DNA from 3 places in the Rossellomorea sp. H136 genome. Region 2 is predicted to be linked to each of the others. Evidence: riboswitches for the same ligand, from Rfam matches in the RefSeq annotation. Region 2 holds a riboswitch; each other region holds the start of a gene.

Region 1 (9,957 bases), 1.0 Mb from region 2:
TCTGTTATACGATGCAAAACAGGCTGCACTAAGCCTATACGAAGGTGGATATTCAGCACCGATCCGTAAGAAAGTACCCGTTGTGGGTGAAACAGGATATGCAACTCTTCTTCTTGGAGCTCAATCCATGCTTCAATCAGGATTTATTTCAGAACACGATCTGATGATCGCGAAAAAGCTTGCCTACGTAATTGCTGGCGGGAAGGTTCCATACGGCACAGAAGTAGACGAACAATACTTGTTGGATCTTGAAAGAGAAGCATTCCTGAGTCTTGTTGCTCAGCCGAAATCACAGCAAAGAATGCAGCACATGCTTGTAAAAGGAAAACCATTACGCAATTAATCAGCGTTTATACCATATTAGAAAGCGGGGGAATTTCATGCGCGAAGCAGTCATTGTTGCTGGTGCAAGAACACCAGTCGGAAAATCAAGAAAAGGATCATTAGCACAGGTGCGACCAGATGATCTTGGGGCACTTGTAGTTAAAGAAACCCTCAAACGTGCAGGAAACTATGAAGGAAATATCGATGATCTGATCATCGGATGCGCGATGCCTGAAGCAGAACAGGGGTTGAACATGGCAAGAAATATCGGTGGTCTTGCGGGCCTGCCTGATTCAGTACCGGCAATCACGATTAACCGTTATTGTTCATCCGGATTGCAATCCATTGCTTATGCTGCAGAGAAAATCATGCTTGGGCACTCTGATACAGCGATAGCAGGTGGAGCTGAATCCATGAGTCTTGTTCCCATGATGGGGCACGTAGTCCGTCCAAATGCCAAGCTCACAGAAAATGCGCCTCAATACTATATGAGTATGGGACATACGGCTGAGCAGGTGGCAAGAAAGTTCGGCGTATCCCGTGAAGATCAGGATGCATTTGCGGTAAGAAGTCACCAAAAAGCGGCAAAAGCGATCGTTGGAGGAAAATTCGAAGATGAAATCGTACCGGTTGATGTGCTTCATCGTTCAGTAAGCAATGAAAACAAACTAGTCGAGAAATCATTCCAATTTTCAAAAGACGAAGGTGTACGTGCTGAAACAAGCTCGGAAGTTCTGGCTAAGTTACGCCCGGCCTTCAATGTGAAAGGGTCTGTAACAGCAGGGAATTCTTCACAGACAAGTGACGGAGCGGCAGCGGTCATGGTGATGGATCGTGATAAAGCCGGATCCCTTGGTCTTCAGCCTATGGCGAAATTCAGAAGCTTCGCCGTAGCGGGAGTGCCACCGGAAATCATGGGAATCGGTCCAGTCGAAGCGATTCCACGGGCATTGAAAATGGCAGGATTGGAGCTTTCGGATATCGGACTTTTTGAGCTGAACGAAGCATTCGCTTCTCAATCCATCCAAGTCATTCGTCAGCTGGGACTAGATGAAGAAAAAGTGAACGTAAACGGTGGAGCCATCGCTCTTGGTCATCCACTGGGCTGTACAGGTGCGAAGCTGACCCTTTCCCTCGTACACGAAATGAAACGCAGAAACCAGCAATTCGGAATCGTCACCATGTGTATCGGCGGCGGAATGGGCGCAGCCGGCGTCTTTGAATTAATAGGTTAATGGGAGGAACGGACCTCGAATACCGAGGCCTCTTACTCCTTCAAAATAATAATTTTAGGGGGATTCGAAATGGCGAATCAAACAGAAAAGCTGATCAAGGGTGGAAGTTTTTTAATTGAAGATGTAAGCTATGAGCAAGTCTTCACACCGGAGGAATACTCTGATGAACAAAAAATGATTGCCAAAACAACCGAGGATTATGTGTTAAATGAAGTGGTACCTGTCATCGATAATCTTGAAAATCATGAATTTGACCACTCCGTTCGCCTGTTAAAAGAAGCAGGGGATCTTGGACTTCTGGGTGCAGATGTTCCTGAAGAGTACGGCGGATTGGGATTGGATAAAGTAAGCTCGGCACTGATTGCTGAAAAAATGTCCCGTGCAGGCGGATTCTCCATCTCTCATGGTGCACACGTTGGAATCGGGTCACTGCCAATCGTTCTTTTCGGAAACGAAGAGCAAAAGCAAAAATACCTTCCTCCACTAGCTACTGGTGAAAAACTGGCAGCATACGCATTAACGGAGCCCGGTTCAGGTTCAGATGCGCTGGGTGCTAAAACGACAGCAAAATTGAATGCAGAAGGTACTCATTACATTTTAAATGGTGAGAAGCAGTGGATCACAAACTCAGCATTCGCTGATGTATTCGTTGTGTATGCAAAAATCGATGGGGAGCATTTCTCGGCGTTCATCGTAGAAAAAGAATTCCCTGGCGTTTCAACTGGTCCGGAAGAGAAGAAAATGGGTATCAAAAGCTCATCTACACGAACATTAATTCTGGAAGATGCTGAAATTCCAGTGGAAAACCTTCTTGGGGATAGCGGGAAAGGTCATATCATTGCTTTCAACATTTTAAACATCGGCCGTTACAAATTAGGGGTAGGTGCTGTCGGAGCGAGTAAACGTGCATTAGAGGTAACGGTACAATACACGAATCAACGTCAGCAATTCAAAACACCGATTTCTGCTTTCAACCTGACAAAAGAAAAACTGGCAACAATGGCTTCTAAATTATACGCAGCAGAAAGCTCAGTTTACCGTACAGTAGGATTGTTCGAGGATCGTATGAGCAAGCTTACGGATGAGGAAGTGAAGAACGGAACTGAAGTGGCAAAATCGATTGCAGAATACGCGATTGAGTGTTCATTGAATAAATTCTTCGCAACAGAAGTACTGGACTATGTAGTCGATGAAGGTGTTCAACTTCACGGAGGATACGGATTCATGCAGGAATACGAGATTGAAAGAATGTACCGTGACTCCCGTATCAACCGTATTTTTGAAGGAACGAATGAAATCAACCGCCTTCTGGTTCCTGGCACTTACCTGCGTAAAGCAATGAAAGGTGAACTTCCATTACTTCAAAAAGCACAGGCCCTTCAAGAGGAATTAATGATGCTTATGCCTGAAGAAGTAGGAGATGAGCCGCTTGCTCAGGAAAAATACCTTGTGAAAAATGCGAAGAAAATCGGCTTGATGCTATCTGGCTTAGTGGCTCAAAAATTCGGTAAAGCTCTTGAAAAAGAGCAGGAAATCCTTGTGAACATTGCCGATATCGTTTCAAACGCGTACGCGATGGAGTCCGTTGTTCTTAGAACAGAAAAAGCGATTCAAAAAGGTGGAGTAGAGAAAGCTCAGCAAAAACTTCTTTACACACAAATCTTCTGTCAAGAAGCATTCAACGAAATCGAACAGCATGCAAAAGAAACGCTGGTAGCGACTGAAACGGGTGACACACTGCGCATGATGCTGTCAGCACTACGTAAATTTACCCGCCATACGCCGATCAACGTGATTGCAGTCAAACGTACTGCATCAGAAAAGCTGATCGACGCAGAAAAATATACAGTTTAATTGAGTAGCTTAAGGGACGGACCTCTGAATGGAGGTCCGTCCCTTTGTGTTTGAAATAAGCCTCCCAACTTGACATCTCCAACCCAACAAATTCTTAAATGTTTAAACAATTAAATATTTAAGAATTTAAACGTTTTAAGAATATGGTGGTTACTATAGATGAATAAAACGGTTCTAATTACAGGGGCTTCAAGTGGTATCGGATTGAACTTTAGCCATAAATTTGCAGGTTCAGGTTATGATGTGATTCTCGTGGCAAGAAGTGAGGAAAAGCTTCGCACTCTATCAAAAGAAATTGAAAGCAACGACGGAGTGAAATCATACGTCATACCATCAGACCTTTCCAAACCAGGAGCATCTAAAACGTTATATGAGAAAGTGAAAGCACAAGGGACAAAGGTAGATATCCTTATCAATAATGCAGGTTTCGGGTTGTTTGGTGAATTCGAACAAACAAAGCTCTCAAAAGAGCTGGACATGATTCAAGTAAATATCACAGCACTTACAGAGTTAAGTAAGTATTTTGGAAAAGAAATGGTGAACCGCAAACGTGGACAAATCCTTTATGTAGCATCAACAGCCGCATTCCAGCCGGGTCCATTGATGGCCGTTTACTATGCAACGAAAGCGTATGTCCTTTCCTTCTCAGAAGCACTGGCAAATGAATGGGCATCACACGGAGTGAAAGTGACCGCATTGTGCCCGGGAGCTACCCAAACGGGGTTCAGCGATGCAGCTGACCTGCAGTCTTCAAAACTATTTCAGTCTGGTGTGGTGAGTGTGGAAGAAGTGGTAGAAGAGGGGTATAACCAAATGATGACGAAGAATAAAACCGTTATCATCCCAGGTTTTAATAACAGATTGCTGACTCAATCCGTTCGTTTTATGCCGAGGAAAATAGTTACAAATATTGTTCGTAAAGTACAAGAACGGGTATAATGGAATGTGAATGAGTTTGAAGGGAGAAGACTATGGGTCAAAAAGCAATCGATACATTTCGTGCTTGTATTCCATTATTTCAAGCGCTGAGTGATCCTTATCGTCAGGACATAATTTTACTTCTTGCCGAACAAGAACCTCTTACGGTCAATCAAATAACTGAAAATTTAACGTTATCCCGCCCTGCTGTTTCTCATCACTTAAAGATACTGAGAGATCAGCAATTAGTCTCTATGGAGCAAAAAGGGACCCAGCGCTTCTATTCTCTTAAGTTGGATAATGCAACCGTCCTTTTGAAGGAACTGGTTGAAACGGTAGAAAAACAATGTGAGTAATGTTTCATAAAAGAAGGATAATAATGAATATTGTCGAATGTATGAGGTAGATTCGTGAAATACAGAATGCTGGATGGAGTCTTGCTTCATCCAGATCATAATGAAAGGTGGTGGAATAATGTCGTTGACTTTTTATTCTTATCCAAAGTGTGGTACATGCCGCAAAGCAAAGAAGTGGCTGGAAGATCAAGATATAGCCATGAATGAAATACATATTGTGGAAAATCCGCCGTCAAAAGACGTGCTTAAAAGCCTATTTGAGAAGAGTGGATTACCTCTTAAGAAATTCTTTAATACAAGTGGGAAAAAGTATCGGGAATTGGGCTTGAAAGATAAAGTAAACTCAGCTTCTGATGAGGAATTATTAGAAATCCTTTCCACGGACGGGATGCTGATCAAGCGTCCGATTACGACGGATGGAAACAAGGTGACAGTAGGTTTCAAGGAAGAAACCTTTGAAGAAAGCTGGAAGTAAAAAGAGGACTATGATTACCAAATCATGGACAATGAAAAAGTTTCATTATTCACGCTTAGTTTTCTTGCTTTTTCAATGAAAAGTGTGTCAATATTAGGTTGTATAACTAGCATTTGGAGGGATAGAGAATGAGTACACCGAAAGAACTTCGTTATTCAGAAGAACATGAGTGGGTCAAGGTTGAAGGGGAAAATCTACGCGTAGGAATCACATCATTTGCACAATCTGAACTGGGCGATATCGTTTTCGTTGAGTTACCAGAGGTTGGAGATGAGATCAAAGCGGACGAGCCATTCGGAAGTGTTGAATCGGTTAAAACCGTTTCCGAGCTATATGCACCTGTATCGGGTAAGGTGGTAGAAGTGAATGAAGAGCTATCTGATAGCCCTGAATTCGTGAACGAATCACCTTATGAAAAAGCATGGATGATCGTTGTTGAACCAACAGAAGCTGGAGAAGTAGACAAGCTTATGACAGCTGAACAGTATGACGAAATGATTAATGAAGGATAATTTCTTCAGAAACACCTTGAGAACTTCTCAAGGTGTTTTGTTTTTTATTTTGGGTACCATATGAGTAGACGTTTTTTCACAGAGAAAGGATGATCAACAAATGGTACTAGAGCCTAAGAAATTAGATGTAACCAATAGAGTAACAGGAAAACTTAAAGATGGTGAAGTAGAACTATATTTAGATAATCAGCCGATCGGCAGAATGGCTTGGCCTCTTGACAAAATAACGATGGAGCCGAACTTTGAAGCAAAAGAAAATAAAATTTATCAAAGCTACACATCCACAGAGGGCGATCAAGCAAGATACACCGATTGTGATGAGGGTGGCTGGTGTTAGAGAGGCTCGTGGTGCCAGATCAATTTACGAATCTGGCACCATTTGTATAAATAGATAGTTTAGGCAAACCACTTGCGCTTTTTTTTAGAAACATGAGAAAATATAAGTAGAAAGTGGACATCATCTCTTGTTATTTGAATATACTATCGTAATCTTATTTATGAAAGATAAGGTGATGATCATGATGGAACTTGACGAAAAAGTAATCATTGTCGAAGGAACAACTGACAAACGTAAAGTAAGAGATATCATTAAAGAACCGATTGAAATTATTTGCACAAACGGGACCATTAGCATTACGAAAATGGACGAACTCATTGATGCTTTATTGGAAAGGGATGTCTATATATTAGTAGATGCTGATGATGCAGGTGAAAAACTACGCAAGCAATTTAAACGTGAGTTTCCGGAAGCTGAACATTTGTATATTGATCGCATGTACAAGGAAGTGGCCGCAGCCCCGGAATATCACCTCGCGTCAGTGCTTATTGGAGCCAATATAGACGTTCATAAAGAATTTCTAGGAAAAAGGATGATCTAGTTTTGATTGAGGTAAGTAGTACCGAAACTTTAAAACAAACGATTGAAGACCATGCGTTCAACGCTGTTTATCTTTATACACCTATGTGTGGTACCTGTCAGGTTGCAAGCAAGATGATTGACGTAGTGGAGAAGCTTCCACAATCCTTTCATTTTTCAAAGGCCAACTTGAATTACTTGCCCCAATTTGCAGAAGAGCAATCCATCGAAAGTGTACCCTGCTTGCTTATATTTAAAGGTGGCGTCGAACAGGAAAGGATTTATGCCTTTCAATCCGTGCCATTTTTATATGAAACGCTAAACAAGACTGCGGATAGTTAGAGGGATAAGAGACCTTTTTGGATAAGGTCTTTTTTATTTGTCTGATATTACATCTCTTGAACCCCCTTTATTGAACGATTTTCTTTCTACATACGAAGACATATTTCTCGGGAAATGTTGCGAATGCCATCATTTTTTGACTAGACATCATCCAAATTCTAACTGTTCGACAAAATAGATGGATCTCTTCAAAACATGTCGAGAAAGAATAAGAGGGAAAAATTCCTAAAAGTGGAATTGTTATTATATCGAAGTTTCACTGGGAGGGTATTCATGCGAATATATTTAGAGGAATTAGTAGATCGATGTCATTCAAGGTATCACTTACGACTCTTATTTCCAGATAGCCCGTTTATTCTTCAGTTTGATTGTGAAAAAGAATTGTGCGGTATTTCGATTTCGAGCAAGGGGTGCACAGTGTTGGATGATTTGAATAGGGATGCGCATTTCGTCATTGAAGGAATGGATGAAAGTGTGGTTTCATTACTAACTGGGGAAGAACGGTTGTCTCAACTGATTGAGGACGGATCCCTGAAAGTAAGGGGAGGGTATCGTCCACTATTATTTGTGGAGTCGGTTCTTTGGCTAACGAGATCCAGAGAAAAAGAGCCTGTTGAAGTTTAAACAGAAAAAATAATTGACACACTCTATTTCCGGTGATAAAATCTCTCTTGTAGCAAATTTTCTGAGTCTTTAACTATTCCAAATAATTTAATAATATACTTTACTCTTATTAAGAGAGGTGGAGGGACGTGCCCTATGAAGCCCGGCAACCGTCAATGAAAATTGAAATGGTGCCAATTCACTCAAAGCAATTGCTTTGAAAGATGAGAGAAAGGATAGTCCTATATGATTATGCCTTTCTGCTTATCGCAGGAAGGCATTTTTTATTACTTAAGAAAAAGAAGCTGGAAACATTAGGTAAGTACAACAGTAATTCTGATTAAACAGGTCGTTTTACTCCGAAAGAAGGTGGAATACAACATGATTACCATTTCAGATGTGAAGAAAATATATCAATCCAAATCGGGTCCGATCTCAGCCGTTGATGGGGTCAATATTGATATTGCCCAAGGAGAAATTTTTGGAGTGATTGGCTATAGTGGGGCAGGTAAGAGTACGCTGATCCGGATGCTTAATGGTCTTGAAGTTCCTTCAGATGGAATAGTTGACGTGAATGGTCAAATCGTTTCCCAAGTAAAGGGGAAAAAGCTGAGGGAAGCAAGACAGTCAATAGGCATGATTTTTCAACACTTTAATCTCCTCTGGTCCCGTACTGTATTAGAAAATATCCAGTTCCCATTAGAAATTGCTGGAGTATCAAAGAAAGAGAGAGTCCAAAGAGCTAATGAATTATTAAAGCTTGTAGGCTTGGAAGGCAGAGGAGATGCCTATCCGTCTCAACTGAGCGGCGGACAGAAACAGCGAGTGGGGATTGCAAGATCCCTTGCAAACAATCCCGATGTCCTTCTATGTGATGAAGCTACTTCCGCTTTAGATCCACAAACAACCGATTCCATCCTTGATTTACTGGTGGATATTAATAAACGCTTAGGGCTGACGATTGTCCTGATCACTCATGAAATGCACGTGATCCAGAAGATCTGTCACCGGGTTGCAGTCATGGAACAGGGAAAAGTCGTGGAACTAGGGGATGTATTGGAAGTGTTCCGAAATCCACAAGAGCAAGTGACAAAGCGTTTCGTAAGAGAAGTCTCGGAAGTAAAGGAAACGGGTGAAACCATTGATCACCTATTGGCGCAATATCCTAATGGAAAAGTGTTGAAATTTACTTTTGTAGGTGAATCAACTGAGCAGCCGCTCATCACCGCGCTGATAAGAAAGTTTGACTTAGACGTAAACATCCTGCAAGGACAAATCTCCCAAACTCAAAAAGGTGCCTATGGAACGTTATTTGTTCACCTTGATGGGGATGAACAAACCATCAAAGATGCATTAGCATTTGCTCAAACACAACTGGTTCAAGTGGAGGTGTTGAGAGGATGATTGAAAATTTATTTCCAAATGTAGATTGGGAGAAGATGTGGGAAGCAACCCTCGAAACCCTGTATATGACCGGTATGTCTGTATTGATTACCTTTGTACTCGGAATGATCCTTGGGATATTGCTCTTCCTTACTTCTAAGGAAAATCTATGGGATAACAAACTGACATATACGATTACAAGTGCAGTCGTAAATGTGTTCAGATCGATTCCATTCATTATATTGATTGTATTGTTAATTCCGTTCACCAAGTTTTTATTAGACACGATCCGTGGGGCGAATGCAGCTCTGCCCGCACTAATTATCGGAGCCGCTCCGTTTTACGCTCGCATGGTAGAGATAGCTTTAAGAGAAGTAAACAAAGGTGTCATCGAAGCCGCGAAAGCGATGGGGGCGAAGACAAGCACAATTATATGGAAAGTACTGATACCAGAATCTATGCCGGCTTTGATTTCAGGGATTACGGTGACAGCCATCGCCCTTGTTGGGTACACAGCAATGGCCGGGGTCATCGGTGCAGGCGGACTTGGTAACTTAGCTTATTTGGACGGCTTTCAACGAAGCAGGGAAGATGTGACGATGGCCGCAACCATTATGATTTTACTCATTGTGTTTGCGATTCAGATACTGGGTGATTTCTTTACAAATAAATTAGATAAACGATAAAAGGAGAGAAATAAAATGAAAAAATGGGTAGCAGGAGTAATAGCAGCAACAAGTATTTTTGGATTAGCCGCATGTGGGAGTGATTCAGGTTCGGGAAATGACGAAAAGGAATTGGTAGTAGGTGCTTCTAATATTCCACACGCTGAAATCCTTGAACAAGTGAAGCCGGTCTTAGAAGAAAAAGGGATCGACTTACAAATAGAAACGTATCAAGACTATATCCTTCCCAATAAAGATCTGGATAATGGAGATATAGATGCAAACTATTTCCAAACCACACCTTATATGGACTTACAAATGAAGGAAAATGAATATGATTTTGTCAATGCAGGTGGAATTCATATTGAGCCGATTGGTGTTTATTCTAAAAAGTACAAATCTCTCGAGGAGCTTCCTGAAGGTGCTACGATTTT
Region 2 (9,957 bases):
TTCCCTTCGAAAATTCCCTTTATCAACCTCCGCCTAAACTACCGTAACCACCGAAAGCTCGTGATTATTGACGGGAAAGTCGGTTATGTAGGCGGATTTAATATTGGAGATGAATACCTGGGCTTGAATCCTAAGTTCGGTTATTGGCGTGATACTCACTTGAGGATCGTAGGGAGCTCAACACTTGCGATGCAAACCCGGTTTACTCTGGATTGGAATCAAGCCAGCCGCTCGAAAAAGATTGCTTACGATTCACGATATTTCCCACAGCCTTCCTTTACTGGTCATGCCGGAGTACAGATTGTGACATGTGGCCCCGACTCTGAATGGGAGCAAATTAAAAACGGTTATATTAAAATGATTTCAACTGCCAAACGATCCATCTATATTCAAACTCCTTATTTCATACCCGACGTCAGTCTGCTGGATTCGTTGAGAATTGCTGCTCTTACAGGAGTCGATGTCCGGATTATGATTCCGAACAAACCGGACCATTTATTTGTGTATTGGGCGACCTATTCATACATTGGTGAGTTACTGAAGGCAGGCGTGAAAATTTATATTTATGATAACGGCTTTATTCATGCCAAAACCATTGTAGTGGATGAAACCATTTCTTCTGTCGGAACGGCAAATATTGATGTACGAAGCTTTCGCCTTAACTTTGAGGTAAATGCCTTTTTATATGATCAAACCATCTCTGAAAGTCTGAGCGCTGTATTCAGGAAAGATATGAAGCAGAGTAGGGAATTATCCATGGAAGAGTATAATGAAAGACCTATGAAGATCAAAGTGAAAGAATCAATTTCAAGGCTACTGTCCCCTATCTTGTAGAAATGATATTCTAAGACATTGCCATGAGTGCCTGGAAGAAGGCATAATAGATGATATAATGCGTAATTGATAGAGAGGGATGAAATCATGAGTGTACATAAAGATATTACAAAGCATTCAAGTAAGCAAAATCAACTGGTACAACAATTTATGATATTGGATGAGCGTAGAGAAAGAGCAATCGATGAAGCCGTTCAGCTTTGTTTGAATGATCAGCTGTTTACAACGGATGCCATTAATCATGTTACAAATGAAATCAATATCCTTGCCCGTCAAGGTGTCGTTCCACAGAGAAAGCTTGTCACAATTGAAATGGTGAAGGAATATGCAGCTAAATTAAATTAATCAGATTGTAGCTGAGAGCGTCAGACTCCACATAAAAAGACCTTGATACGACTAATCCATATTAATGGTAGGCGTTTCAGGGTCTTTTACTTTTTATGTTGGAACTTAAGCTTTTAATGCGCTATTCCACCCATCATATACAAATACAGGTTGTGTGCCATTTTCTGTGCGTTCTATGACGACATAGTTTTTATGTGACACAACGGTTTGATCGTCAGGTAAATCCAGCTTCTTCGCAACATCCCTGTCCATTTTGACAATGACTGTATTTTCTCTAAGGGTAGTAACCACTCCATTGATTACGTGTTTCTTTCTTTGGAACTGAACGGTATCTCCAAGGTTTGCATTATCTTTTGAGTACACAAATGTATTTTCCATTTTAATATCCCCTTTTTAAATAATGTAATTTTCTAGTTTATATAATTGAAAGAATTTTCTAATAATATAATTCTAACTGGTATTTATATAATAATCAATGAATACTTATCCTTCTTCTACCACAATTCATGTTTGCCAAAACCTTTTAAAAAAACTTTTTTATTTGCTTCTTCTTTCTCCATCATTATATCCATTGTCTACCATTAAAGGCAAATCCCTCCTTTCTGCATTTATTTACAAAAAACGCCTGTAGAGAATTTGTTCTCTACAGGCGCCTTGATGTATTAATAAGCGAGTGCATTCTTCTTTTCTTCCTTCATGAGAACGAAGCAAAGGAAAATACCTAATAGGGATAGGACTGCGAAAAATAAGTACACTGTGTAAATGGAGTACGTTTCATAGATAAAGCCGCCAACAAAGGTACTGAACCAATTCCCCAGACCGTTTCCGATTGCTGAATATACCGTAACGGCCGTTGCTGTAATGTGGGAAGGCGTGATTTCTTTAATGTATCGCAATCCGGCTGGAATGAACAAGCCAATGGCAAGTCCTTGCATGACAGCCGATGAATAGACAAGCCATAAACTTGGTTCTGTAAAGTAAAAGAGCCAGCGGAGCATGGATGTAGCACCTGCCAAGGCAGCGACTGTCAAGAGTCCGAACTTATCAATCCATCCACCGGCGATTCTCATAAAGGGAACCTCCGATAACACTGCAATCAGGAACGCAAGACCAATCCCCGCATATGTGCCGCCTGAATCTTCAACAAATAATCCGAAATACACATTGTTTGCTAAATTCGGCCCGAACACTAAGAATGTGACCGCTAAAAAGATAAGGAACTTTTTCATCGTGAATAATTCCTTCATCCCTGCCTTTAAATCAAGCTTTGCAGCCGCTCTCTCTTTCGGAAACCGGAAAGAAAGGAATCCGGATAGGACTAAACAGATAAAGAAAGAGTAAAAAATGATGGTTGGCCCGATAAATCCCTCTGAAAGTCTTCCCATCATAAAGACTGCTATACCAAAGCCCAATGATCCGAACAGACGGATATTTCCATAGTTATACCGGACCTTACTTGTATACTTCAAGCTGATACTATCGGAAACGGGAATGATCGCACTTTGGAAAATGGCAACTAGAATGGCCACGATAAGCAGGCCATAGTAAAATTCCATAAACAAGTAACCGAGTGCAAAGATTCCCGCTACTAAAGAGGTTAAACCAAGAACCACGGTGGGACGATTGGTCGTGTCACTGACCATTCCCCAAATAGGCTGGAAGAAAATCATCATGATGGGACCTACAGACATGATCGTTCCAATCTGATAACCATTTAACCCCACGCTTTCGCTCAAATACACACTGAGTAAGGGATATAAACTCCCAACACCGAAGAACGTTAATAAATAAAATCCTTGTAATGTGAAAATTTGATTTCGTACAGTTCTTTCCACTACCGTATCCCCCAAGATGTTTTTTGTCTTCCTTATAGTAGACCTTGAACGTTCAATTGTCTATGAGTTTATGCCTTATTATGGATAAAGTCATGCTTTTGTTGCTGATAAGGGAGGAATTTGATCGGTGTCCGTATCAAGCAAACAGAAATATTTCCCGTTTGACTTTTTCGAGTAAACCCTTTAAAGTATGGAAGTACATTTTAAATCAACTAAATACGATATTCTTCTTATCCAGAGAGACGGAGGGACTGGCCCTGCGATGTCTCGGCAGCGGACTCATATTGAGTGCTGTGCCACATCCAGCAAGCGAATGCTTGAAAGATAAGAAGAGTGTTTCTTTCTTTTGAAACCTCTTCTTATTCCGGAAGAGGTTTTTTGTAATTTAGTAAATTGGACGACAAAGGAGAATTAGGAATGAATCAAGAAAGAGGAAATCTATTGGCGTTACTGCCTTTGATCATATTTGTTTCTCTGTTCCTTGGAGCAGGCATCATTTCAGGAGACTTTTATGCCTTTCCTGTATTAGTATCAATTATCATTGCATCCGTTGTAGGTTTGTTGATGAACCGAAAAGAGACTTTAACGGCTAAGGTTGAGCGTTTCGCTAAAGGAGCCGGTCACCCTGATATCATGATCATGGTCTTTATCTTCCTGTTAGCAGGAGCATTTTCCGGAGTGGCTGAAAAGATGGGGGCCGTTGATTCAACCGTAAACTTTGCCCTTTCCGTGCTGCCCGGTAACTTGATCATCGTTGGATTATTTATTATCGCGGCTTTCATTTCGTTATCAATGGGTACATCCATGGGAACGATCGCAGCACTTGCGCCAATTGGTGTAGGGATTAGTTCAGGTACAGATATATCTATGCCCCTTGCCATGGCGACAGTTATTGGAGGAGCGATGTTCGGAGATAACTTATCATTCATTTCAGATACAACCATTGCAGCTGTTCGTACACAGAAAACGGAAATGAAAGATAAATTTAAAGTCAACTTCTTCATTGTATTACCTGCCGCGATCGTGACAATGGTAATTCTCCTTGTTCTTACTATGGGGAATCAAGCAACTGTCGGGGCAGAAAGCTTTAATTGGATTAAAATTCTGCCTTACCTAGGAGTTATCGTCGGTGCTCTTGCCGGATTAAATGTGTTTGTCGTTTTGTTCGGAGGAATTGTTTTAGCTGGAATCCTTGGATTCATAGATGGAAGCTTTACTCCATCCAGTTATTTCGGCAGTGTGGCCGATGGAATGACAGGAATGGCAGAGATTGTGATACTTTCCGTACTGATAGGCGGGGTTGTCGAACTCATCCGTCATAACGGCGGGATTCAGGCTTTACTTTATCACGCAACACGTAAAATCAAGTCTCCTCAGGGAGCACAGCTTGCTACTGCAGGATTAGTGAGTTCTACTAACCTTTGCACAGCAAACAACACGATTTCGATTATAATTGCCGGTCCACTTGCTAAGTCGATTAGTGAAAATTATGGAGTGGACGCCCGTAAATCAGCCAGCATCCTTGATATTTTTTCTTGTTCCATTCAAGGGTTGATCCCTTATGGAGCACAGGCCCTGTTAGTGGCTGAAGTCGCAGGCATTTCACCGATCAGCATCATCCCATATGCCTTCTACCCGATCTTGATTGCTGTTTGCGGTCTGATTGCCATTCGATTTGCACTACCGAAATTCACACGTAAATCAGCACCTGAAGCGGACCCGGTTCGATCTTAAATTTTGAGAGACAAATCCTATGGGGTTTGTCTCTTTTTTGATACAAGAAAAAAGCAAATCCCCTCCCAGGAATCTGCTTTCTTTTTATAACAAATCATTTACATGATACAGCTTACCACTTTCGATTTCGCTTTCTGTTACAAGTTTAACCAGTGCATTTGCGACCGTATCCGTTTCGCGAAGCATTCCTTCCACTTTGTAGCGCTGAAAGGATTCGACATCAGCAAAGGCTTCTTTAGAGGAGGAACGGATCTCCCCTTGCATGTCCGTATCCATGACCCCCGGACTGAAGGCAATCACTTGATGTCGGCTATGCTTTTTAGAAAGCTCTAAGCTTACGGTTTCCGTCAACATGTTCACGCCTGCTTTGGTTGCGCAGTACGTACTCCATCCGTGAACAGGGCGACTTCCTGCTCCTGAGCTGATATTGATCATGATCATCTTTGTGTCAGAATCCCGGGCTGCTCTTAACATTTCATTGGTAGCAATCATCGGTGATAGTAAATTCACATGCACACTCGTTTCAAGGGCTTGGGTTTCTACCTCACCAGACGGGTTGATTGGTGTCACCACTCCGGCATTTTGAACAACATAGACTCTTTCGGGTTGATATCCAAATACTTTTGTCCCCATTTCATGGAAGACCGCTTCTGTTTCTCCTGATTGTGCAAGATCGCATGGAATGAAGTCATACGATACCCCTTTTTCCCCGGCAAGCTTTTGCAGTCTTTCATTATCTGATCTGGAAATATTGATTAAACCTATGCCCTTTTCGATAAATAGCTTGGCGATCGATTCACCCAGCCCTCTTGTTGCTCCCGTCACAATTGCATAATCCATTTGGAATCATCTCCTTCCTACCTTCTGATTATAAGGGAGGGTCTTCTTATATCAAAAAAATAAGCATTGGTTTAACAGAAGATTTACAAATAAAAAGCACACCATCAAGGCATGCTCTCATCAATCAAATGATATTCAGGTATTAAATCTGACAATGGGACAATGGAAGCTTTTTTCTCATAAAGAGGAAGAAACTCTTGAAGCATGGTGGCGACCTTGATTCCTGTGACCCCGACATGACCTATGGCAATGGTGGAAGTGTCACTGTCTAATTCTTTAGACAGAAGCTTGGCTTGCTTTCCGATATGCTGGATGGTATAGACATCATCAAAGAATAATTCGTTTTCAAGATAGGGGACGTCCAATTCTTTTGCAAGCTTTGGAATGACACTCTTCCCCGTTGTTTTACTATCCAAATAAAATAATCCCTTTTCCTTGCATACTGCTAATACGATCCTCATGACCCTCTCATTGGCTGTTGCCCTTGATCCCATATGGTGATTGACTCCTACAGCATAGGGAACCTCTTCGATTGCCTTTTCTACTCTTTTCCGGATTTCGTCATTTGAAAGCGAAGTGGTGATTGCCCCTGGTCCAAGCCAGCTTGCTTTCCCGTACATCGGTTCCATTGGTAGATGGACGATGACCTCATGGCCCAGCCCATGTGCCTTTTCAGCATCTTTCCTTGTTGTTGGCAGAAAGGGCATAACTGCAATCGTCAAGGTGACGGGTAATTTCAGGATTTCTTCTGTTCCCTTCATGTCGTTTCCTAAATCATCAATAACGATTGCGAGTTCATTATGATGAGCTGGAAGGGGCAGGATGTTTCTTGCAGAAGATGAAGCATGAAAAAAGATCGGCAATAGTAAACAGATGAACAGGCTTCTCACTTTCATCACTCCTTTTCCTTTATCATGTCCATTTTGAGGAGTATATACGAAAGAGGTCCGTCCCTGAAGAGAGCGTAAATAAAGGCAGGAAGCTGATTCTCGCTTCCTGCCTTTTGGTTTATGAGGTCCGTCCCTCATCCCAGCCTTTGGTGGGTCGGTCGCTGGGGTAACCGTGGGTTTGGCGGTAGTTTTTTCTTTGGGTGGTGAAGTCCCACCAGTTTTTGGTGGAAGTTGGATTGTTTGCGTGGTGGACGACGCACCTGAGGGAGTCTTCCACGCATGGGTCCATCCAGACGCCGTGCTTCTTTTCTAAGTCTATAATGAGGTCTTCCCCTTTTTCATTCTTTATGTCTTCGTAAGAATGAAAACCAAGATCTTCAACCACATTATGCGCCATATTTGGTCCGATCGACGGAATTCGTTGGAAAATGGACATGCCGACTAAGTACCGGGCTCTAGCCATAGAAATGTTTAGTTTTTCACTTAAAACATCGGGAGACAGTTCGAAGATGTCTCCCAGTCTGATCTTTTCTTTACGAAGTGCCGATCTTTCCTCATCGGTTAGTGGTAATTTAGGACTCTTTCTACTCACTTTCTATCTCCCCTTTATCCCTTCAAGGATTGTTGTCGAACCAAATGGAAGTCTTCCGTCACTGGACGGTAGGTTTTCTTCTTGACCAGCCTATGGTTGGTCTTAATCGGGGTGTTGTTCACCAGGACCCCTACCTTTGTTTGCTGGATTTCCTTCACACCTTGCACAATCAACTGCATGGCAATGATAGCAATCATAAAGGCTGCTAATGGAGCGATGACAATCCAGTACTTTCCTGTCATTAAGGAATCTTTAGTGGAACTGATCAGACCTGACCATTCAAATGTTCCTGATTTCGGAGGGTCGGGAACAAGACCTCCTGTGATGATCGTTCCTCCTAAGAACAGATGAAACAATCCCAGATGGACAAGAATGAGAAGCGTTTGGATAAACTGCTGCCCCCATATAATGAATAATCTTGGTGCCAGATGAGGGAATAGATGCGTCCATAGCAAATGCTTATTGCTTCCCCCTAAGAGCTTGGCCGAAAGAACAAAATCCTGTTTTCCTAATAACTTCAGTTCATTCCCTATTAAAACCGTTGTTAACGGGAGGACAAGAATCGTTAACACGACAGCTTCAAAAACGAGTCTTTCAAAGATGGAGTGATCCCACCCTAAAACGGGCAATCCCCAAAGCACTGGCCTTAATAGAAGATACGCAATGAGACTTAAAGGAAGAAAATGAATGGAATCCACCATACGATCAAGCCAATTTTTCCTGTTTTCTTTTAAGTGAAAATGATAGGCTATTCCAAGATAGAATCCACCTATCACCCTTAAAGAAGCGACAACCAATGCAAATAAGAGGGTATACTTTGCCCCGACGATCAGTTGATCGAGGATGCTATACCCGAAGAAATCCGATCCTAAGATCATCTCTCCAAATGGCTTATGTGGAGGTGCACTGATGATTCGTCCCTCATCGTTCTTCATAAACTGAATTTGTTTAATCGGATCTTCTTTCATCATTGGATACAGGAAGCTGACAGCAATCAAGAGAAAGATGACACTAAACCCGATGGCAAACTTCCCATTATGCATATGCTGCCACCAAAGCCGTCTTATAGTAGAAAGCCAGCTCCATATCTTCCATTCTTTCCACTTCATTTTTTCCTTTTTATATTTGGTGTGGTCGACGCTTCCCTCCCGATTAATCCATAGATATACACCTTGATACACTACAAAAAAAGGCGTGTATATCATAATCAGTGAGATGGCTATGACCATTGGTCTGAAGTCTTGAACGATATAATACGTGATTCCTCTCATATTGAAAATCGTTTCAATGATGAATAAGCTCGACAGCATCCCCCATATGATCAGCTTTCCATGATAAAACAGGCTGGGAGAAATATTTTTCAATATGTGAGCAAAAAGGATCCTCCCTTTCGACATGCCTTTACTTTGGGCAAACTCTATATGTGGCTTTAGCATTTCTTCTTCCGTAATAAAAAGGAGAATACGAAAGAAAGAGATCATGGGAATAATCGATAATGTAATGATTGGTGCAAGGAAGATCTTTTCATCCCCATACTCCGTGAAATTCATCAACTCAAAGCCAAAATATTTAATAACATAGACAATGAGAAGCTGGAGCATAAACGCAAACATTAAGTCAGGCACCGTCTCAAAGAGGTTTAATACTTTCTTTAGAGAAGACGTAACCCACCGGGGCAAAAACACTGTGAAGATGGTAAGGATGAATGCTATTCCCAGACCCAAGCCTAAAGCTCCACCGATAATCTGTAAAGAATACAGATAAGGACCCCAAAGCATGTCCAGAAAATCGACGGTTATCCCTTTATATGAATAGCTCCAATTTTCACCGTCTAAAAAAACAAAAACAAACTTATAAAACTCTTCCAAGAAACCGACAAAGTTGTACAGACCCCTCTCCTTAAATACTTCAGGAGCAATACTCACGGCCAAAATACCAATTAACCCGAGAATATAATAGAACATAAATTTCAGCGGAAATGTGAGAAGCCTCATACCCTGATCCCCTTTTTTCTCTTTTTCCTCAGTTTAATGGAAATGTTAAATATTTTCAATTTTATTTTAATTCGGATAATAATACGTCAGATATCCTCGAAAAAAGGTGACTCCTGTATTTCAGAGTCACCATTCTCATTTAAGCCAATAACCGACTCGGCCTTCCCAGATAAAAGCCTTGCCCTATTGTAATCCCAATGTCCTTTGCCACTTGCATATCCTGTTTGGTTTCAATGCCTTCTAACACAATTAACGTATCCTTACCGTAGAATTGATTGAAAAAGGAAAGGAATCGTTGTTTCTTATCGTCTCGAGCTAGGTTCAAAGCAAAATAGCGATCCATCTTAATGATTTCAGGTTCATATTCAATAGATTTCTTGATGGAGGAAGTGCCTTGCCCGAAGTCATCAATCGCATACCAAACACCATATTGCTTAAGTTCTTTGAGAGACTCTTTTAATATTGGATTCTGCCACAGCTCCTCAGCACTCGACTCATTAATCTCCAGAACGAGACGCCCCAATATGTCAGGATGTTTCTTCATGAGATCATAAAAATAGGTATGAAAGCTTGGGTGAAGAATCGTTGTGATATAAATATTAAGAAATAACTTACAGTTCTTCAGTCCATTCTCTGAAAAACTTTCAAGAGCTTTTGAAATGGATAAGGTATCAAGCTTATACAAGATATTCGCTTTTATCGCAGACTGAAAAACATTTTCGGGATTTTCGTTATACTTGTTTCGTAACAGGCCCTCATATGCATAGAGGGTTTGATGCTTGCCCATTTCATATAAGGGCTGAAAATCATGATAAATATAGTCGTTTTGAAAAATAGTAAAGATGTTCATAGGACCCCTATACTCTCTATAGATTATAAAAAAACCACACAAA
Region 3 (9,957 bases), 790 kb from region 2:
AATCCCTATACGAAAGCCCTAATTAAGGAATATAGAGGCTGGGACAAAAGTTTTTTATCCTAAATCAAACCCGAACAAACCTGCCTCTTAGTGCGCAGATTTGTTCGGGTTTATTATTTGTTTTCTAATCATTTGATTTTAACTGTTTCCAGCGGTTGATTGGAGTGCAAGACGAAGACTCCTGCGGGAAAGTAGCTTATGTGAGACCCCGCAGGCTTGCCAAGGAGGCTCACGGGCTACCCGCGGAAAGCGTAGTCTTGCACGGAACGGAAATCATTAGCGGTATAAAGAACCTACACTTCTATTGTTCGTCTTTTTATCGGGTTTTTTAGTTTTGTCCCAGACTCTTTATTATTCAAAAATTCGACACACATTTCCCCGCACTATCTGTAATAATTCTCCTATAGGATACACTATGAGTAAATAACTTGCTTGTATTTAAAAGATTTAAGATACTAATACACAATAGGGTATATTTACCGAACGGAGGAACCCCGATGACCGGAGATTTATTTGAACATCACAAAGCTTCAAAGCTCCTCGATCCAAAACGTCAAGAGCTCGTACCGGTGGACAAAGTACTCGAACTTCTCAAACTCAATAAAGACGATATCGTCGCCGATTTAGGCTGTGGCAATGGCTACCTGACGCTTCCTATTGCCAAAACGGTTGAAACAAAGGTCCAGGCGGTAGATCTGCAACAGGAAATGCTGGAGTACCTGAAACACCGTGCCACTGAAGAGAATGTAGACAATATTATTTACGAGAATTCATCCCTTGAGTACCTCAGCTTTAACAAAGGTACTTTGGATAAAATCGTATCCGCTTTCGTCTTGCACGAAGTTCCCGATCTGATCAAAGTATTTCAGGATTTACACGATATGCTGAAGGAAGATGGAATTTGGCTGATCCTTGATTGGGAAAAGGTAGAATCAGAAATGGGACCGCCTTTAAATCATCGGATTTCTTCCGAGGAACTCGATCGACAGCTCCAATCATCCGGATTCCACACAACAGTAGGTCACTTGCATCCATCGGTTTATTATATTGTTGTTAGAAAGAATAATAGATAAGCCAGAAAATATCTGAAGGGAGGGGAATGCCTATGACTGAACGATGGCACACCATAGGCTCCTTCACATTTCCGGCTTCTTGGGGAGCCATTATCGCTTCGTTCATACTCACTTTCTTGTTCCTCTATTTTTGGAATAGAAAGGCGAGCGACTGGTATTCGAATAGTATTTTTAGTTTTTTACTCGTTTGGAAGCTGAGTGTGATAGTGGTTGACTTTCAAACGGTTATGGAGCATCCCATTACAATCCTCTATTTTCATGGAGGAGTCATTGGGTACTGGTTAGGACTGATAGCAGCTCTAACTTACATATTTGTTAAGAAAGTAGATTATCCGGCTACTATCATCATTTCATGGATGGTCACAGTTCTTGTCTTAGAAGCTTTCCTTCATATGCTTCATCACCATTATCTTTTAGCTGGTATCCAAGTTGTGCTCAATCTATTAATCCTTGACTTTTTTATAAAAAAAGCAAGTGATCCCGGCGGCGATATCTGGGCAGGACAGTTATTGGTTATGTTTACTTTGGTCCAGTTATTTCTAAGTGCCTTCATTGGAGGATTTGAATTGACCGTCACCGCCTGGACGTATTTGATCATGATGACTTATCTCATCTTTCTTTTAAACGTAAGGAGGAAACAGAATGAATAAACGAAATTTTGCATTGGCCATCGTTGCGCTTCTGATTGGCATCTTCTTAGCGAACTTTTTTCAGGATCAGCAGGAAAAGAAGGCAAGGGAAGAGGCCGCTCAATTAGCCAATGAATCCATGGATCTTTCTAATGCAGAGCAGGGGCTCGCAAAAGGGGACCGCGCTCCGGATTTTGAATTAACCACTTTAGATGGTGAAGATGTAAAGCTTTCAGATTATCAAGGTAAAAAAGTGATCTTGAACTTTTGGGCTACCTGGTGTCCGCCATGTAAAGCGGAAATGCCCCATATGCAGAGTTACTACGAAGAGAATGCGGAGAAAGAAAACGTTGAAATCCTTGCCGTCAACCTGACCTCCATGGACGATGGGGAAAAGGCCGTCCATCAATTTGTCGACGGCTACGAACTCACCTTCCCCATTCCGATGGATGAAAAGGGAGAAATCGGAGACGAATACCGGGCGTTCACCATCCCGACCACATACATGATCGACACCAAAGGCATCATCCAACACAAAATCGTCGGCCCCATGAACGAAGACATGATGGGTCAAATGGTTGAAGGAATGGAATAATCGAGAGGGACGGACCTCTAAATAGGGATGTTTGACCTGATACACTGTGAGGTATTAACAGAATATAGACTCAGAGAAAGATAAAGGTGTAGATGTGAACATGTTTCATTACACAAAGGAAGTTTCAATAAGTGTGAAAGAAGCGGTGGAAGCAGTAGAAACTGCCTTGAAAGATGAAAGCTTTGGCGTGTTATGGAATCTTGATCTTGCTCAGAACTGCAGGATAAGGCCCATGATTTCAATGAAGAGGTAGTCGTATTAGAGGTGTGTAATCCTCACGAAGCGAAGAAAGTGCTGGAAGAAAGCATGCTCGTAAGCTACTTCCTGCCTTGCAAAGTGACGGTATACACAGAAAGCGGTACAACCAAGATTGGTATGGCAAAACCAAGCAAGCTGATCAAAATGGTGGATAACGATGAACTGAAAAGCCTGGCATCGGATATTGAAAATCGCTTGATCGGATGTTTAAATAACGTTCAATAAACGGAATCGGCGAGCACCTGTTGCAATGGGGCAGGTGTTTTTTTATGCCTTGGAATACATCTTACTCCTCACAATCTTCTGAATATGATACACTTTTAAAAATACATAGATTCAGGAAGGATGACAGAGATGAAGTTCACAACGAAGGTCGTACATAGTCAGTTAAAAGGGACTGAGGAAATCCGCAGTAAAGCGACTCCGATTTACCAAACATCTGCCTTTTCTTTTACCTCTTTAGAAGAGTTGGAGGGTTTCTATGAAGGGAAATCCCCCTATCTCTATACGAGAACGGGAAATCCAAATACAGACGAGCTTGGTAAGATGGTAGCAGACTTGGAAGGAGCTCCAGCAGGTGTCGCGACTTCTTCTGGATTATCGGCCATCCTTGTTGGAATCCTCGCTGTTGTGCAATCAGGCGATCATATCATTGCCGCCGAGGATTTATACGGCGGTACGTTCCATATGCTGAAAGAAGAGCTGAAATCATTCGGTATTTCAACTTCATTCGTTGATTTTACAAGTGTGGAAGAATTAGAGGAAGCCATTACTCCACAAACCAAACTCCTTTTCAGTGAGACCGTAACAAACCCGTTTATGCGAGTGGAAGATATCCCGAAAATGGTTGACTTCGCTGAAAAACACAACCTGAAAACAATGATCGACAACACATTTGCCACACCGTTTCTGCGCCAGCCTTTCTTGGAAGGGGTCGACCTTGTCGCTCACAGTGCCACGAAGTATATCGGAGGACACAGTGATATCACAGCAGGTGTCGTCGTGGGAAAAGAAGAGCTTGTTCAAAAAGCGAGAGAGAAAGTTGTCAACATCGGGTCAAATTTGAGTCCATTTGAAGCGTGGCTGACTTGCCGTGGAGCGAAAACACTGGCTCTTCGTATGGGAACCCAAGCAAGAAATGCAGAAGTTCTTGCGGCAGACCTTCGATCAAATGATTATGTGAAAGGAGTCTATTACCCAACCGATCTATCGGATAAAGGAAATGGCGCAATCGTAACAATCGAGCTATCCAACACATGTGATATAAGCACATTCTTCAAATCACTTGGATGGATTAAAATCATCCCTTCCCTTGCAGGTGTAGAGACAACGGTTTCTTATCCATTAGGAACGTCTCATCGTGCTCTACCGAAGGATGCGCAGGAAAAACTCGGAATAAATACACATGTCGTACGCATATCGATAGGTATTGAAGATGGGGAAGACATCGTCGTTCAATTTAACGAAGCGATTACAGCCTCTATTAAAAATTAAATAATGTAAAAATTCTAAAAATACTCTTGACGTTGAGGTCGGTTACCCCTTATAATTCATCTCAACGCAAGAATTTTCACATTGACAACTACATGCTCTTATCCAGAGAGGTGGAGGGACTAGGCCCGATGAAACCCGGCAACCTTCATGTACGCAGTAATGCGTCACATGAAAAGGTGCTAATTCCTGCAGGCGATCTGCCTGAAAGATAAGAGGAGGACCCTATTAAATTAGACCCTCTTCTTAGGAAGAGGGTTTTTTATTTTTTCCTCTTCCATCTTCTTAGGAAAATATACTTCTTCGATTTTTCAGTTTCTGAGTTCAACAGGGGAATTTTGGCCGAAATTTAACATGAGAGAATAGGTCGGTATTTAACTGATAAAAAAACGAATTATTTTAACAGTCAATTCCGAATTCAACAGTCAAAATTCCAACAAACTTTAACAGGCAAACGTCCAAAACATCCAACCGCAAAACGGAAACCCAAACACCAAAACCATTTAGGAGGAATTATCAATGACAAAATCATTCGATTTCGACACACTTTTACTTCACGGTGGCCAGGAGCCGGATCCATCTACAGGTTCGAGGGCAGTGCCGATTTATCAAACGACATCTTACGTTTTCGATAACAGTGATCATGCAGCAAAATTATTTGCACTTGAAGAACCGGGAAACATTTATACCCGAATCATGAACCCAACTGTAGACGTGTTGGAAAAGCGCCTCGCTCTTTTAGAAGGTGGAATCGGAGCACTAGGTGTTTCATCGGGAATGGCCGCTATCTCACTATCAATCTTAAATATCGCCGGAGCAGGTGATGAAATTGTAGCAGCTACCAATCTTTACGGTGGAACCTATAATTTATTCTCGACCACCCTTCCGAAATACGGAATCAAGGTTCATTTTGTAGATCCGACTGACCCGGAAAATTTCCGTAAAGCGATTACGCCAAAAACGAAGGCTGTATTCGCTGAGACGATCGGAAATCCAAGTCTACATGTGCTTGATATTGAAGAGGTAGCAAAAGTGGCTCATGACCATCACATCCCACTGATCATCGATAATACTTTTGCCACTCCATATGTATGTAAGCCGATCGAGTATGGAGCTGATATCGTCATCCACTCTGCAACAAAATGGATTGGCGGTCATGGTACAGCAATCGGGGGAGTCGTCATTGACGGAGGGAAGTTTGATTGGAATCATGAAAAATTCCCGGGCTTCACGGAAGAGGACCGTAGCTATAACGGACTGCGTTATGCACAGGATGTAGGGCCGGCAGCCTTCATTACAAAATTAAGAGTGCAGCTGCTTCGTGACTTGGGAGCGTGCTTAAGTCCACAGAACGCATTCCTGCTGCTGCAGGGATTAGAAACGCTGCATCTTCGCATCGAACGTCACACAGAGAATGCCTTGAAGATTGCGGAGCATTTAGATCAGCATAATGGTGTCGCTTGGGTATCTTACCCTGGGCTGCCGCAGCATCCGTCTCATCAACTTGCTCAAAAATACTTGAAAAATGGAGCGGGATCCATCGTCGTCTTCGGAATTAAAGGTGGTAGAGATTCAGGACGGAAAGTAGTCGATAACATTTCCCTTTGGTCTCATGTTGCCAATGTAGGGGATGCGAAATCGCTGATCATCCATCCGGCTTCTACGACCCATCAACAATTAAACGACCAGGAAATCCGTGCGACAGGGGTAACCGAGGACCTTGTGAGACTTTCTGTTGGATTAGAGTCTGCGAAGGACCTGATCGAGGACTTGGATCATGCCATTGAAGTGGCGTTGGAAACATCACGGGTATGATAGAAACTGGGGAAACTAACCCTAAAATCGTAATTGAAATCAAATTACAGGGTGAAAAAGTGGATTTTGGATACTATTTATAGGCCATCCAGGGACTATGTAAGGGAGATATCAGCGGAAATTTGATTTTATCAGCGGAATTTCGAATATATCAGCGAAATCGGGCTTTTATCAGCGAAATTCCCAATATATCAGCGAACAGGTTGCTCGCAGTCCCCTCGAATGAAAATCTGAATTCATGACGATAGACTTAACGACGAATTCTCAACTCCCATAATGGCAATTATCCAAAAAACAGTACAAAATCAACTGTTTTATACGCGGGGGTATCCGGAGTGGAATCCTGATCACCCCGCCACAACATCAAAAAAGGAGGTGGAGGAATGGAGAAGCTATACACATATGAAGTTAGCTCCATTACCATCCCATCCCTAACATTAGAGTCCGGCACCACGTTGAAAAATGTAGATCTTACGTATGAACGAACAGGAAACAAAGAAGGACCGACCATCCTGGTTTGCCATGCTCTCACCGGGACCCATATCGTAAAGGGGACGAGTGAAGACCGCGGCTGGTGGGACGGACTGATTGGTCGGGGGTCGTATATTGATACCGAACATTTTAATGTGATTGCCTTTAATGTATTAGGAGGATGTGAAGGAAGTACGGGACCGGCGTCCACCAATCAACATACGGGAGAGCGTTACGGTCCGGACTTCCCTGGTATTACGATAAGGGACATGGTCCATGCCCAATATAAAGCACTCCAACAACTTTCAATCGACCACATGGAAGCGGTCATCGGAGGCTCACTGGGAGGGATGCAGGCCTTAGAATGGGGAGCCCTCTATCCTGCCTTTATAAATAAAGTGTTCGCCCTTGCCGTCACTCCTGCCTTAAATGATTACGGTCTCGCCTTTAATCACATCGGAATCACAGCGATTGAAAAGGACCCTGAGTTTCAAAAGGGGTATTATCCACCAGGCTCCATTTTAAAAGGGTTAGAGATTGCCAGAATGGTTGGAATGGTCACGTACCGGACACAGGAACTGTTCGACCATCGTTTCCAGCGTGAAAAGCAAAACGAACTCTTCAATGTCGAAAGCTATCTCGATTACCAAGGAAAGAAATTAGGAAAGCGGTTTGACCCAAACAGCTACCTTACCTTGCTGAATGCGATGAACTCACATGATATCGGAAGGGGAAGAGGAGGAACAGAAGAGGTAGCGAGAAACTACCAGTGCGAACTGATTTCGATCAGTTATGAAGGAGATTTAATTTATTCACCTGGGTATCTAAAAGAGTTTACACATCTTGTACCAAAGAGTGAACATTACTTTATCTCTACCGCCTTTGGTCATGACGGGTTCCTGGTGGAATTTGAAAAGTGGGGAGGAATCATTGCTTCTCACCTTCAAAACCATCACGTTCAAAGAGTTTTTACTGGAATAAAATAAGGATCGCCTTATCATAACTCGTCCCCCTCCGGCATATAGTTAGATAAGCAAAGACACCGCACCGCCTTAGCGCGTTTTTGTGTGGTGTCTATTTCGTTGGATAAGAAAGGCTCTTAGTCGCGCCACTCTTATCTATACAAAGACCAACAACAAGCTGGAGGGGAATATATGGAGTGGACGGGCAGAAAGCTCATAATCACAATCATCATCAGTATGCTGATCGGTGCTGGAGGAATGTATGGCGGCTTGGAATGGACGGGCAAGGATGGGGACGAGCTTGCTCAGTTTGACGGAAAAGGCGAGCTTAATGACAAGCTACACAAAGTAGAAGTAGCCTACGACTTGATTAGTGACAAGTTCTTTCAGGATGTGGATAAAGGACAGCTGGTGGAAGGTGCGATTCAGGGAATGCTGAAGACTCTGGATGACCCTTATTCCGTTTACATGAATGCCGAAACGGCATCGCAATTTAATGACGCTTTGGATTCTTCTTTTGAAGGAATCGGAGCAGAAGTCACGATCATGGACGGAAAGCTGATCATTGTCGCTCCTTTTAAAAATTCTCCTGCGGAAGAAGCGGGGTTGAAACCGAATGACCGGATCATTAAAGTAGACGGAAATAGCATCGAAGGACTTGACCTATACGAAGCTACCTTGAAAATCAGAGGGAAAAAGGGTACTGAGGTTCAATTGGAGATTACGCGAGAAGGACTGACGGATCCCATCAAAGTATCTGTGAAACGTGATGAGATTCCTGTCGAGACGGTCATCTCTGATGTGAAGGAAGTTAATGGAAAGAAAACAGGATACATCCAGATTACTACTTTCTCAGAAAATACAGCCGTTGATTTTAAAAAGCAATTAGGAGAACTTGAGAAGAAAAAGGTAGAAGGATTGGTCCTTGATGTGAGAGGGAATCCAGGAGGTCTCCTTTCAAGTGTGGAAGAAATCCTCAAAGAGTTCGTAACAGAGAAAAAGCCGTATGTGCAAATTCAGGAACGCAGCGGGGAAGTGATGAAATCCTTCTCAAATAGCGAAGCAAGAAAAGCGTACCCTGTGGTGGTGTTAATTGATGAAGGAAGTGCTTCTGCCTCTGAAATTCTCGCTGGTGCACTAAAAGAAGCGGAAGGGTATCCACTCATCGGAACGAAGAGTTTTGGAAAGGGCACGGTACAACAAGCCGTTCCAATGGGAGATGGAAGCAATATCAAGCTGACGATGTTCAAGTGGCTGACGCCAAATGGAAACTGGATTCATAAAAAGGGAATCAAACCGGATATCCCTGTCAGACAGCCGTCCTATTTCTATGCCCATCCGCTTCAAATTGAAAAGCCCCTTCAAGAAGGGATGAACAATGAACAGATTCAAAACGCCCAGGAAATGCTTCAAGGACTTGGATTCTCCATTGACCGCGTGGATGGATATTTCAGTAAGAAAACAGAAAAGGCCGTAAAGGATTTCCAAAGTCAGGAGAGCATTGATGTTACAGGGATCATTGATACTGTAACAGCGGAAAAGTTACAGGAAGAAATCTTTGAAGCGGTAAAGAATGAGAAGAATGACCTACAGCTGCAGGCGGCTTTAGAATATATTGAAAGAACAGCACAGCATTAATAAATTGGGAGCCAACCATCATGATGGTTGGCTCCCAATTTTTATTTTGAAAAATCACACATATTCACTTGTTATTCCTGTCTATCCGACATCATTTCCCGGGAAAATATGCAGAATACTGTCGGAAATGAAATCGAATCGTAAAACTATCAAATAAAATTGCAATAGGTTTTAATGGATTCTTTTGATAAAATAGTAGATAATGCAAATTTTCTTGAAAAAGGTGGTGACGGATCATTGGTTGAGATTTGGTTGCTGGAGGTCTTGAAGGGATTTGGAAAGTTATTTCTTCATCCTGTTTTATATTTGTCTGTGTTTTTCGCTATCATGACAGGCTATTATCGTGTCAAAAGAGAACGAAGAGACTTTAATACGAGATTGCTGGACGGATATCATGATACGCGAGTTTTATTTTCATATGGAGTTGTACTTGGATTGCTTTTTTCTGTCGTTACAGTGGGAGCAGGGGTTGTGATTCCTTTCGCCGGAATTATGCTAATAGGGTTGGTATCCATCCTGTTTGCATTAACGAGTTGTTTTCACCTCATGTCTGCGACCATGACGGTAGGGTTTTCGTATTTTATCCTGATTGCGGTGGATTATTTTCAGTGGGATATCCCTTATGTGAATACATATGTAGATAACTTGAATTTAGGGCTGCTGAGCTCCATCGTCGTGCTTCTTGGTATATTGACAATGATTGAAGGAAGCCTGATTCGATTGAACGGGTGGAAGCATACTTCACCCCGTCTTCTTAAAAGTGCACGTGGACTGAAAGTAGGTGCCCATCAAGGGAAGAAACTGTGGCTTGTGCCGATGTTTGTGCTGATTCCTACCGGGACATTGACCCTTCCATTTGAATGGTGGCCGGTGTTTACATTGGGGACAGAGACGTATTCTCTCCTTTGTGTGCCTTTTCTACTTGGTTTTCAGCAGCTTGTTAAAAGCACCTTGCCTGAAGTTGCGATTAAGCATACGGGATACAGGGTATTCTGGCTTGGTGCATTCGTATTGACACTGGCTGT

Evidence for each region. A riboswitch is a leader RNA that binds a small molecule or an ion and turns the genes downstream of it on or off. The one in region 2 is predicted to bind S-adenosylmethionine.
Region 1: linked by a shared signal. The riboswitch ahead of ACYH0O_RS20975 (methionine ABC transporter ATP-binding protein) and the one ahead of ACYH0O_RS01115 (Na+/H+ antiporter NhaC family protein) in region 2 are both predicted to bind S-adenosylmethionine.
Region 3: linked by a shared signal. The riboswitch ahead of ACYH0O_RS21995 (O-acetylhomoserine aminocarboxypropyltransferase/cysteine synthase family protein) and the one ahead of ACYH0O_RS01115 (Na+/H+ antiporter NhaC family protein) in region 2 are both predicted to bind S-adenosylmethionine.

Annotation. Positions count from the first base shown of each region.
Region 1 covers NZ_CM166371.1:4,121,713-4,131,669, reverse strand. The annotation lists gene ACYH0O_RS21030 (3-hydroxyacyl-CoA dehydrogenase/enoyl-CoA hydratase family protein) at 1-343, shown strand, start outside; gene ACYH0O_RS21025 (acetyl-CoA C-acetyltransferase) at 381-1,559, shown strand; gene ACYH0O_RS21020 (acyl-CoA dehydrogenase family protein) at 1,629-3,413, shown strand; gene ACYH0O_RS21015 (SDR family NAD(P)-dependent oxidoreductase) at 3,573-4,352, shown strand; gene ACYH0O_RS21010 (ArsR/SmtB family transcription factor) at 4,385-4,687, shown strand; gene ACYH0O_RS21005 (arsenate reductase family protein) at 4,806-5,162, shown strand; gene gcvH (glycine cleavage system protein GcvH) at 5,291-5,674, shown strand; gene ACYH0O_RS20995 (YusG family protein) at 5,775-6,011, shown strand; gene ACYH0O_RS20990 (toprim domain-containing protein) at 6,193-6,552, shown strand; gene ACYH0O_RS20985 (thioredoxin family protein) at 6,558-6,872, shown strand; gene ACYH0O_RS20980 (SCP2 sterol-binding domain-containing protein) at 7,146-7,496, shown strand; SAM riboswitch class I at 7,600-7,706, shown strand; gene ACYH0O_RS20975 (methionine ABC transporter ATP-binding protein) at 7,857-8,879, shown strand; gene ACYH0O_RS20970 (methionine ABC transporter permease) at 8,876-9,544, shown strand; gene ACYH0O_RS20965 (MetQ/NlpA family ABC transporter substrate-binding protein) at 9,560-9,957, shown strand, end outside.
Region 2 covers NZ_CM166371.1:195,032-204,988, reverse strand. The annotation lists gene cls (cardiolipin synthase) at 1-834, shown strand, start outside; gene ACYH0O_RS01130 (YpbS family protein) at 922-1,179, shown strand; gene ACYH0O_RS01125 (DUF2187 family protein) at 1,285-1,557, opposite strand; gene ACYH0O_RS01120 (MFS transporter) at 1,842-3,014, opposite strand; SAM riboswitch class I at 3,242-3,345, shown strand; gene ACYH0O_RS01115 (Na+/H+ antiporter NhaC family protein) at 3,432-4,748, shown strand; gene ACYH0O_RS01110 ((S)-benzoin forming benzil reductase) at 4,833-5,588, opposite strand; gene ACYH0O_RS01105 (divergent polysaccharide deacetylase family protein) at 5,693-6,484, opposite strand; gene ACYH0O_RS01100 (helix-hairpin-helix domain-containing protein) at 6,597-7,070, opposite strand; gene ACYH0O_RS01095 (ABC transporter permease subunit) at 7,085-9,064, opposite strand; gene ACYH0O_RS01090 (EAL domain-containing protein) at 9,204-9,914, opposite strand.
Region 3 covers NZ_CM166371.1:4,359,441-4,369,397, reverse strand. The annotation lists gene ACYH0O_RS22025 (class I SAM-dependent methyltransferase) at 498-1,073, shown strand; gene ACYH0O_RS22020 (hypothetical protein) at 1,106-1,723, shown strand; gene ACYH0O_RS22015 (redoxin domain-containing protein) at 1,716-2,297, shown strand; gene ACYH0O_RS22010 (hypothetical protein) at 2,398-2,550, shown strand; gene ACYH0O_RS22005 (DUF302 domain-containing protein) at 2,562-2,780, shown strand; gene ACYH0O_RS22000 (trans-sulfuration enzyme family protein) at 2,910-4,049, shown strand; SAM riboswitch class I at 4,145-4,264, shown strand; gene ACYH0O_RS21995 (O-acetylhomoserine aminocarboxypropyltransferase/cysteine synthase family protein) at 4,566-5,861, shown strand; gene metX (homoserine O-acetyltransferase MetX) at 6,245-7,318, shown strand; gene ACYH0O_RS21985 (S41 family peptidase) at 7,487-8,932, shown strand; gene ACYH0O_RS21980 (PDZ domain-containing protein) at 9,170-9,957, shown strand, end outside.